Regions from separate parts of the Pseudarthrobacter phenanthrenivorans Sphe3 genome, predicted to be linked through region 1. Evidence: riboswitches for the same ligand, from Rfam matches in the RefSeq annotation. Region 1 holds a riboswitch; the other holds the start of a gene.
The links. A riboswitch is a leader RNA that binds a small molecule or an ion and turns the genes downstream of it on or off. The one in region 1 is predicted to bind glycine.
Positions count from the first base shown of each region.

Region 2: another riboswitch for glycine. It lies ahead of gcvP (aminomethyl-transferring glycine dehydrogenase); the one in region 1 lies ahead of gcvP (aminomethyl-transferring glycine dehydrogenase).

Region 1 covers NC_015145.1:833,061-837,952, reverse strand. The annotation lists gene gcvP (aminomethyl-transferring glycine dehydrogenase) at 1-1,460, opposite strand, end outside; glycine riboswitch at 1,637-1,735, opposite strand; gene ASPHE3_RS03945 (TetR/AcrR family transcriptional regulator) at 1,826-2,365, opposite strand; gene ASPHE3_RS03940 (MFS transporter) at 2,501-4,015, shown strand; gene ASPHE3_RS03935 (Dps family protein) at 4,115-4,594, opposite strand; gene ASPHE3_RS03930 (APC family permease) at 4,816-4,892, shown strand, end outside.
Region 2 covers NC_015145.1:3,633,255-3,638,146, forward strand. The annotation lists gene gcvP (aminomethyl-transferring glycine dehydrogenase) at 1-1,151, opposite strand, end outside; glycine riboswitch at 1,203-1,310, opposite strand; glycine riboswitch at 1,312-1,409, opposite strand; gene ASPHE3_RS16940 (VOC family protein) at 1,551-1,910, shown strand; gene ASPHE3_RS21605 (S8 family peptidase) at 1,888-3,528, opposite strand; gene ASPHE3_RS16945 (DUF427 domain-containing protein) at 4,173-4,457, shown strand; gene arfA (arabinosylfuranosidase ArfA) at 4,564-4,892, opposite strand, start outside.

The sequences.
Region 1 (4,892 bases):
GAGCGGTGCGTGTTGAACACAGGGTGCTGCAGGAAATCAGAGGAACGTTCGACGGCGGCGTCCAGGCCCAAGGCAGCGTCGCCATCTGCCGTGGACGAGACGCCAAAGGCGGCCAGGACGGCGTCGACGATTGCCGCCGTCGTGGTTTCATCCGTGGAGAAGCCCACCGTGTCAGCGTCGATGCTGCGCAGGTTGATGCCCTGCGCCTCCGCTGCGGCGATGATACCCGCAGCCTTTCCCGGGACGAACACGGTGACCGTGTCGAAGAAACTGGTGTGCCGCACCTCGAAGCCGGCGGCTTTGAGGGAGGCAGCCAGGGTCTTGGCGTGGACGTGGGCGGACCGGGCGATCGCCGCCAGGCCCTCCGGACCGTGGTACACCGCGTACATCGAGGCCACGATGGCCAGCAGCGCCTGGGCCGTGCAGATGTTGGACGTGGCCTTCTCCCGGCGGATGTGCTGCTCGCGGGTCTGGAGGGCCAGGCGGTAGGCCGGAACTCCCGCCGAATCCTTGGAGACGCCCACCAGGCGGCCGGGCATGGAGCGTTCCAGCCCCTTTTGCACGGCCATGTAGGCGGCGTGCGGGCCGCCGTAGAACAGCGGGACGCCGAAGCGCTGCGCCGAGCCGACGGCGATGTCCGCGCCCTGCTCGCCCGGCGGGGTGATGAGGGTGAGGGCCAGCAGGTCCGCGGCGACTGTCACCAGGGCGCCGCGCTCCTTGGCGGCAGCGATGACGGCGGACTGGTCCCAGACCCGGCCCGAGGCGCCGGGCTGCTGGAGGACGATGCCGTTGATGGCGCCGTCGGGCAGGCCGGCCGTCAGGTCCGCGACCTCAACCTCGAAGCCAAGCGCCTCGGCGCGGCCTTTTACGACGGCGATGGTCTGCGGCAGGCAGTCGGCGTCCAGGACAGTCTTGCCGTCGCGGGCGTCCTTGTTCTTGTTGGCCCGGCGCATCATCAGCACGGCTTCGGCAACGGCGGTGGCTTCGTCCAGCAGGGATGCGTTGGCGATGGGCAGGCCCACCAGGTCCTGGACCATGGTCTGGAAGTTCAGCAGTGCCTCGAGCCGGCCCTGCGAGATTTCGGGCTGGTACGGGGTGTACGCGGTGTACCAGGCCGGTCCCTCAAGGATGTTGCGGCGGATCACCGGCGGGGTCACGGTGTCGTAGTAGCCCTGGCCAATCATCTGGACGGCGGTCTTGTTCTTGGCGGCGAGCCTGCGGAGTTCTGCGAGCGCCTCCACCTCGCTCAGGGCGCCCGCCAGTTCCAGTACGGATTCCTGGCGGATGTCCTCGGGGACGGCGGTATCAACCAGCGCGTCCACGGTGTCGTAGCCAACGGCCTTGAGCATGGTCTCGACGTCGGCCTGGCGGCGGGTGCCGATGTGCCGGTCAACGAAGGTGGCGGCGGCGGTAGCAGTTGCCGGTGAGGCGGCCGGGGTAACAGTCACGAGGAGCTCCATAACTCAGGCGGCGCAGGGTACGCCACATCGATTCGGGTCCTCCCCGCTCTGTAGGTGAACCTGAGAGTTTCCGCGTTGCCGGCTTCCGCCGGCCCCGCTTGCACCGTCGGTGAGCGTTCCGGCCCGCGGCTCCGAGACCGGATGCGCGTGGGCCCTGTGCTGCTTTCCAGAGGTGCCTCGCCGCGGCGGTACGTGGGCCTGTGAGATTCCTGGGGAGGTATTGCTCCTACGGCGCCTGCTTGTACCTGAAGGCAGGACTCTCCCGCCGCAGATCAAAGGCTATTCAGTTGGTTCTTGTGCGGCGGCCGGTCAGGGCCCGCACGAAGCTAATTCTCCTATGCGGCAGGCAGCGGGGCAAATGGTCCTCAGCCCCGCAACCGCTCCACGGCCGCGAGGAGTTCTTCCACCTCACCCTGCCTGCCGGCGGCATTTCCAGCCGGTCCACTTTCCCACATGGCATTGAAATAGAGCCCGTCCCCCATGTACAGCACCGCCTTGGCCATCGCCGGTCCGACATCCTTGCCGATCAGGTCCAGCCACTGCTGCTGGATGGCTGCAAAACGTCGGCGGGCCTCCTCATGGGCCACCTCGGCCAGGCGGGTGGCAGCTACGAAGGAGCGGTCCAAGGGGGTATCTGCCCACAGCGACGAGCGGATGAAGTAGGCGGCAGCCCCTTCGGGGGCGGACGCCATCGCGGCAAGGTCCTCCCCCGCCAGGCGGTCAAGGCGTTCGAGGGTGGCGGCAATGAGGGCTTCCTTGTTGGGGAAGTGGTACAGGAGGCCCCCTTTGGAAACCCCGGCGCGCTTTGCCACCGCCTCCAGCGTCGCCGCGCGCTCCCCCACGTCGATCAGGAGTTCTTCAAAGGCATCGAGGACGGCATCCCGCGCGACAGGTTTTCTGGCCATAGGTCCCATCATCCAATGGTGGAAGACAATTTCTTAACTGTACCGTCCAGACGGTACAGTTATTGCATGACTGGCGATTCCCAACAAAACCCCACGCCCTTCGCCGGCAGTGCCGTTGACGTCCGCGAGGGGGCGATGGAGAAAAGCGCCTGGCGGGACTGGCTGGCGCTGGCGCTGCTCATGTTTCCCGTGCTGCTGGTGGCCGTGGACAACACCGCCCTGACTTTTGCGCTGCCGGCCATCGCCCACGCACTGGATGCTTCCGGTGTTGAGCTGCTCTGGATCGTGGATGCCTACCCCCTGGTACTGGCCGGGCTCCTTGTAGCAATGGGAACCCTGGGCGACAGGATCGGACGGCGGCGGCTGCTGATCATCGGCAGCGTCGGTTTCGCGGCGGTATCAGCCGCCACAGCCTTTGCCCCCACCGCCTTGTGGCTCATTGCCGGCCGCGCTGCCCTGGGCTTCTTCGGCGCCATGCTGATGCCCTCAACCCTGTCCCTGATCCGCAACATCTTCCCGGACCCCAACCGCCGGCGGCTGGCTGTCGCCATCTGGGCCGCCGGATTCTCGGGCGGCGCCGCCCTGGGTCCAATCTTCGGCGGATGGCTTGTGGAGCAGTTCTGGTGGGGAGCGGTACTCCTGGTGGCCGTACCCATCATGCTGCCGCTCCTGGCGCTCGGCCCGGCCTTTATCCCCGAATCAAAGGACCCTGAACCGGGCAGGGTGGATGCGCCAAGCATCCTGCTCTCCCTGCTCACCATGGTCCCGGTGGTGTTCGGGATCAAGGAGTTCGCCACGGAGGGCCCGGGTCCGCTGGCCCTGGGATGCCTGGCTTTCGGCCTGGCCATGGGCAGCACCTTTGTCCGCCGACAAAAAGGGCTGCGAAGTCCGCTGCTGGACATGTCCCTGTTCCGGAACAGGGTGTTCAGCATGGCCATTGCCGCCAACGTCCTGGCGTTGTTTTCCTTCAACGGGTTCATCCTCTTCCTGGCCCAGCACCTCCAGCTCATCGAGGGGATGTCCCCCTCGGCTGCGGGAATGGCGATGATCCCTGCCCTGGTGGCCACAGTGGTGGCGGGCCTGGCTGTGGTGCCGGTGGTCAAGAAAGTCCGCCCCGGCTTTGTAGTGGCATCCGGACTGGCCCTCAGTGCCGCCGGCTACAGCCTGGTGGCTTTTGGCAGCAGCACTGGCGGCTCTCCGCTCCTGCTGACCGCACTCCTGGTCCTGGCACTGGGCGTGGGAACGGCCGAGACCACCTCCAACGACCTCATCCTGGGCAGCGCACCGCCGGAGAAGTCGGGGGCGGCAGCGGCCATTTCCGAGACGGGCTATGAAGTGGGCGCCCTGCTGGGAGCCGCCGTACTGGGCTCCATCCTGACCGCCTCCTACCAGCAGAACCTGCGGCTGCCGGAGGACCTCGCCGAAACCGCCTCGAACCAGGGCATCCTGCACGCCGGGGAGACGCTCGCCGGGGCCATTGAACTGGCCGCCGGACTGCCCGGCCCCCTGGCGGAGGCGGTCCGGGAGGCAGCTGGAACGGCCTTCGATTCGGGCGTCCACATCACGGCGGCGATTGGGCTGGTCCTGATGGCGGCGGCGGCAGGACTGGCCGCCGTCGTCCTCCGGAAAGTGCCCAAGGCAGCCAGCTGAGAATGCCCGCCCAATGGTCGCCGCGGACAGCAAAAGGCGCCCGCCGCGGAGCCTTACTCCGGGGCGGGCGCCTGGCAGGCTGCTTCCCTTGCGGGCCTGCTACTTCGAGTCAGGCGCAGTGACGCTGGCCGTGGGTTTCATGGTCTCGGCGTTGACCATCCAGGCGAACTGCTCCAGCTTGGCGATGAACTCGTGCAGCAGGTCAGCGGTGGTGGGATCCTCTTCGTCCACTTCATCATGGACTTTGCGCATGGTTCCAACAGCAGCTTCAAGGGCTGCAACGATCCGCTCGATCGCATCCTTGGTGCTGATCAGGCCTTCGGGGAACTGCGCCAGACTTGTGGACTCCGCCACCGTGGAGCTGCGGCCGTCCGGCAGCGCGTGCAGGGCGCGCATCCGCTCGGCCGTGTCATCGGCGAACTGGCGGGCCGCGTCAACGATCTCATCCAGCTGCAGGTGGAGGTCGCGGAAGTTGGTTCCAACGATGTTCCAGTGCGCCTGCTTGCCCTGGACATGCAGTTCAATCAGGTCGGCGAGCACGGCCTGCAGGTTGTTGGTCAGTGTCGGTGAAGCTTTCATGCATCCTCCTCAATTGGTCCGGTAGTGCCGACGGTACCAGCCCCGCATCGCCGGGCGGCAGGGCCCGGACGGATTTCTCAGTGAGCTTACTAATTTCCCGGGGACCGACATAAACGAACGCGATTCATATTTGCCCTTGCGCCGCAGGTCACACACCTCCATACTAAATGAACGCCATTCATATAGTGACCCTCATCTCAACATCTCCAGAAAGTGGTGCCATGACCGAGACCATCCGCACCAGCACATCCGAAGCAACCGCCGGGCGGCACTCCCCCGGAACTGCCGGGATCAGTCC
Region 2 (4,892 bases), 1.5 Mb from region 1:
TCGGAGACCAGTTCGCGGCCGGCCACCTTCAGCGTGCTGGCGAGGGCTCGGGCGTTGTTGTGGACGGTTTCGGCGATCGCCTTGAGGCCGTCCGGGCCGTGGTAGACGGCGTAGAAGGAGGAGACGATGGCCAGCAGGGCCTGCGCGGTGCAGATGTTGGACGTGGCCTTCTCGCGGCGGATGTGCTGCTCGCGGGTCTGGAGGGCCAGGCGGTAGGCGGGGACACCGGCGTCGTCCTTGGACACGCCGACGATGCGGCCGGGGAGGGTGCGCTCCATGCCCTGGCGGACGGCCATGTAGGCAGCGTGCGGGCCGCCGAAGAACAGCGGGACGCCGAAGCGCTGGGTGGAGCCGACGGCGATGTCCGCGCCCTGCTCGCCCGGCGGGGTGATGAGGGTGAGGGCCAGGAGGTCGGCGGCGACGGTGACCAGGGCACCGCGGTCCTTGGCCTCGGCGATGACGGCGGACTGGTCCCAGACGCGGCCGGAAACGCCGGGCTGCTGCAGGACGAGGCCGTTGATGTCGCCGTCGGGCAGGCCGGCCGTGAGGTCGGCAATTTCCACCTCGAAGCCGAGGGCCTCGGCGCGGCCCAGCACGATGGCGATGGTCTGCGGGAGCAGGTCGGCGTCCAGGACGGTCTTGCCGTCCTTCGCGGTTTTGGACTTGTTGGCACGACGCATCAGGAGCACGGCTTCGGCGACGGCGGTGGCTTCGTCCAGCAGGGACGCGTTGGCCACGGGAAGCGCGGTGAGGTCCTGGACCATGGTCTGGAAGTTGAGCAGCGCCTCAAGCCGGCCCTGGGAAATTTCCGGCTGGTAGGGCGTGTACGCGGTGTACCAGGCGGGGGCTTCGAAGATGTTCCGGCGGATCACCGGCGGGGTAACGGTGTCGTAGTAGCCCTGCCCGATCATCTGCACGGCCATCTTGTTCTTGCCGGCGAGCTTGCGGAGCTCGGCGAGGACCTGGACTTCGCTGAGGGCGCTCTCGAGGGTGAGGGGCTTGTCCTGGCGGATTGAGTCCGGTACGGCGCTGTCCACGAGGCCGTCAAGGGTGTCGTAGCCGACGGCCTTGAGCATGGTGTCGATGTCGGACTGGCGGCGCGCGCCGATATGGCGGTCTGCGAAGGTGGTTGGGGACGAGTGAACCGTCATGAGAGGAACTCCATAATTCAGGTGGCGTAGGGTGCCACTTTGATTCGGGTTCCTCCCCGCTCTGTATGGGACCTGAGAGTTTTGTAGTGCCCTGCTGTTCAGCGGGACGCCACTTGCACCGTCGGTGAGCCCGGTTGCCCGGACTGCTTTCCAGAGTTGCCTTGCCGCGGCGGTACGTGGGCCTGAGAGATTCCTGGGGAGGATTTGCTCCTACGGCGCCTGCAGAACGTACCGGCAGGACTCTCCCGCCGCAGATCATAAGCGTGTGCCACTGGTCGGTGACACGGCTCACACCTTACCGGATCGCGGGGCTGGATGCAAAATTGTGTCCCCACAGGCACGGCGGCGGCATCCTTCCCGTGCAAGACAGGCCCAGCCCACCGGGTTTAGGCTGGGCGGATGTTGACCATCGGCAGCACAGTCCTCGGCGTCAACGACGTCGCCCGCGCAACCGCTTTTTGGCACGCCGCCCTCGGTTACGTCCCGCAGGAGCCCGGCGACGAAACCTGGGTGATCCTTGTGCCGGCTTCCGGCCCTGGAGCGCAGTTGGCCCTCATGCTGAGCGAGACGCCGATCCAGGAGCACCCCCGGGTCCACCTGGACCTGTACGCGGACGATCAGGACGCCGAGGTGGAACGGCTGGTTTCGCTCGGCGCCCAGCGCGTCGACTGGGAGCTGTACCCGGAAGACCCTGACTTTGTGGTCCTCGCCGACCCCGACGGCAACCGGTTTTGCGTCATCGACAAGAGTCCGCGGTAGCACCGCGGGGTTGCATCGCCAGCCGCCGCGACGGACTCAATCTCCTGACTGCATGTGCAAAAGCCAAGCCACAGAGCAGTAATCCGGCCGCGGTTGTCCAAGCAGCGTTGTTCGCCTCAGTGCCGGCCTTGCCCTCCGATGCGGCTTCTGCTGTAACGCCGACAGGGGCTGTCGCGGAAGCACTCAAGGGTGATGGAGCAGAGGCCGCCAGCGCTGCTGGCAGCGGTGTTTCTGAAGGTGCAGTTTCGGCGTCCACAGTGACATCGGCCGCGACAGCCACCGGTGGAATCGCTTCCGGCTCAACCACAGGCACTTCCCCGTCCGCTGTGCGGGCGTCCGGTGAGTATTGGGCAGAACTGGATTCGGGCTGAAGCGAGCGGGCATCAGCCCGCACGGGAACCGACGCATCATCCGCACCGGGAGTGACAGCGGAAGCAGAAACAGGAGCTTCAACGGCGGTTACGGCGGTGGCAGGTGATTCATTGGCAGCTACCGTGGCTTCAACGGTTGACGGAACAGAAGTTGCCGTTCCCTGCAACCCACAATGCGTGCCCACTCCGGCCCATGCATCACCAAGTTGCAGGTTCGAGCAGGAGGGAAGAGGAGGAGTGGGAGGGGGTACAAACAGCAACCTGTTAGGAGTCGCACCCTTATTGGCGCTGACCGCACCGATCGTGGCGTTATTGATCATGGTCTGATGAAGTTCTGCCGGAGACAGCGAACGATTACGGGAAAGCAGGATTGCAGCTGCACCGGAAACGTGCGGAGCAGCCATTGAGGTGCCATCCAAGGTGTTGTCACCGGTAGGAGAGCTATTCCACGCTGACCTGACGGACACCCCGGGTGCCTGGATATCAACGCAGGAACCGTAGTTGGACCATGACGCTTGGGCATCATTGACGTTTGTTGCTGCGACGGTAATGGCAGATGGAACTTTGGCGGGGGAGGTAAGGCAGGCATCCTGGCCGGAGTTTCCTGCTGCCGCTATTACTGTTATCCCGTCGTTTATGGCGCTTTGAACCGCCGTGTCAAAGGAGGCATTGGTAAAACCGCCGACGCTTAGGTTCATGACGGCCGGTTGACCGGCGACATGGTGCGATATTGCCCAGTCAATACCCGCCATGACGGTGGACGACCAGCCGCTCCCGTCGCACTCAAGGGTTCGGACAGGAATGATGTTCGCTTTCTTGGCAACGCCGTATGTTGTTCCGGCGGCCGTTCCGGCGACGTGGGTTCCGTGACCGTTGCAGTCATTAACTCCATGGCCGTCATTGATTGCGTTCCAGCTCGCAGGGACCCGGCCGGAAAACTCTGAATGGGACATGAGCAGTCCGGTATCAACGACGTAGACATTCACGCCGGCCCCTTCAGAATCGAAGCTGTACTGCCCGTCCCGTCCGGATCGTTGATCCACCCGGTCTAGCCCCCAGATGGAAGTGGAACCGGCTATCGAACCACGGCTGTCGAGTTCCACGGACGCTACATCTGCCGATTCTTTCAGCGACTCCATTTCCTTAGGTGTCGCTACAACTACTGAAGCCTTCATTGCATGGGAAAGCGTCGCTTTTACTTCTATCCCGTTTTGTTCCAGGGACTTGGACTCCACTTCCGCGTTCACGTTGTTGCCGTACTTAACGATGTATCGGCTCTCTCCTTGAGGCAGAGGAGGCGAGTACGAGGGAGACGCGGGGGAAAGACTAAGGTCAGCATGAGCCACAGCGGGGGTCAGGAAGAGAGCCATTGATCCAGCACAAACGGCGCTAATAGCAAAAAGGGCATGGCGCAAAAGCTTCTTCATGCATTCGCTTTCCGTTCAGAGCTCTTCGCGTGACGGCCAACATAAGGATCAGGAGCGAAGAGCGGAGCTGGTTGACAATTTCCCTGCCGCGTTACCGGCCGGGCGTAGCAGATGATCCGGACCTTCTGGAGCCTTGCCAGGGTAAGCTTCGCATGGAGCCGGACAGTCTGCTTTTTAAGACAACTGTAAGCGCGGATTTCGCAACGAAAACGGCCTTTGGTTCAGGATGTAGATTCCTACGGAAATCCTGCGCTTTTCATGCGATAAGCCTTGCCTGGTGCTGATCAGCCAGCCAATCCGGAGCCGCAGCGACCGGACGGTTAGTGGACCGCAAAACAAAGCGAACGACGGCGGGAGGCTCCCGCCGTCGTCCGCTTCCGTTTAGGGAACAAGCCCTGCGTTGGCGCCGTTGACATACCTACGAGCATGCCGCCGCCAGCCGGCGCCCAACAGAACGGAACCACATGGTCAGGGCTATCTGGAACGGAAAAGTCATCGCCGAATCCACGGACACCGTGGTGGTGGAGGGCAACCACTACTTCCCGCGCGACGCCGTCAACGCCGGCTACCTCAGGGACAGCGACATGTATTCAGTCTGCCCGTGGAAGGGCAGGGCCAGCTACCACACGCTGGAAGTGGACGGAAAGCTCAACGTGGATGCCGCCTGGTTCTACCCCGAGCCCAAGCCGCGCGCCCGGCAGATCGAGGACCGCATCGCCTTTTGGCGCGGCGTGACAATCGAGAGCTAGCAGGCTCGCCTAAAGCGGGACCTCCTCAACGCAAGCGGACGACGGCGGGACCCCCGCCGTCGTCCGCTTGCGTTTGGTGCCGCTCCCCGCGGCGGCGGTGGAAGCTTCAGTTCTTGGTTACGTCCAGCTCAATGACGGCCCAGGACAGCGCCGGAAGCGTTGCCCGGAGCTCGGAGCCGCTCGCCTTCGCTCCTTCCAGCGGCTTGAGCCCCACCTGGCCCGGACGGTCTTGGGTATTGGCGGTGAAGCGGTCCCCGCCTTCGGGAATTTCCAGGACCTCCGCCCGGACCACCTGGCGGGCATCAAAACCGCGCAGTGAGACGTCGATGTCCGCCGCTTCCTCAAGGCCGCGGTTGGCCAGGAAGAGCGCCACGCGGCCCGTTTCCTCGTTCCATGTTGCACTGACATCCACAAGGTCGGTGCCGCCGTAGCGGG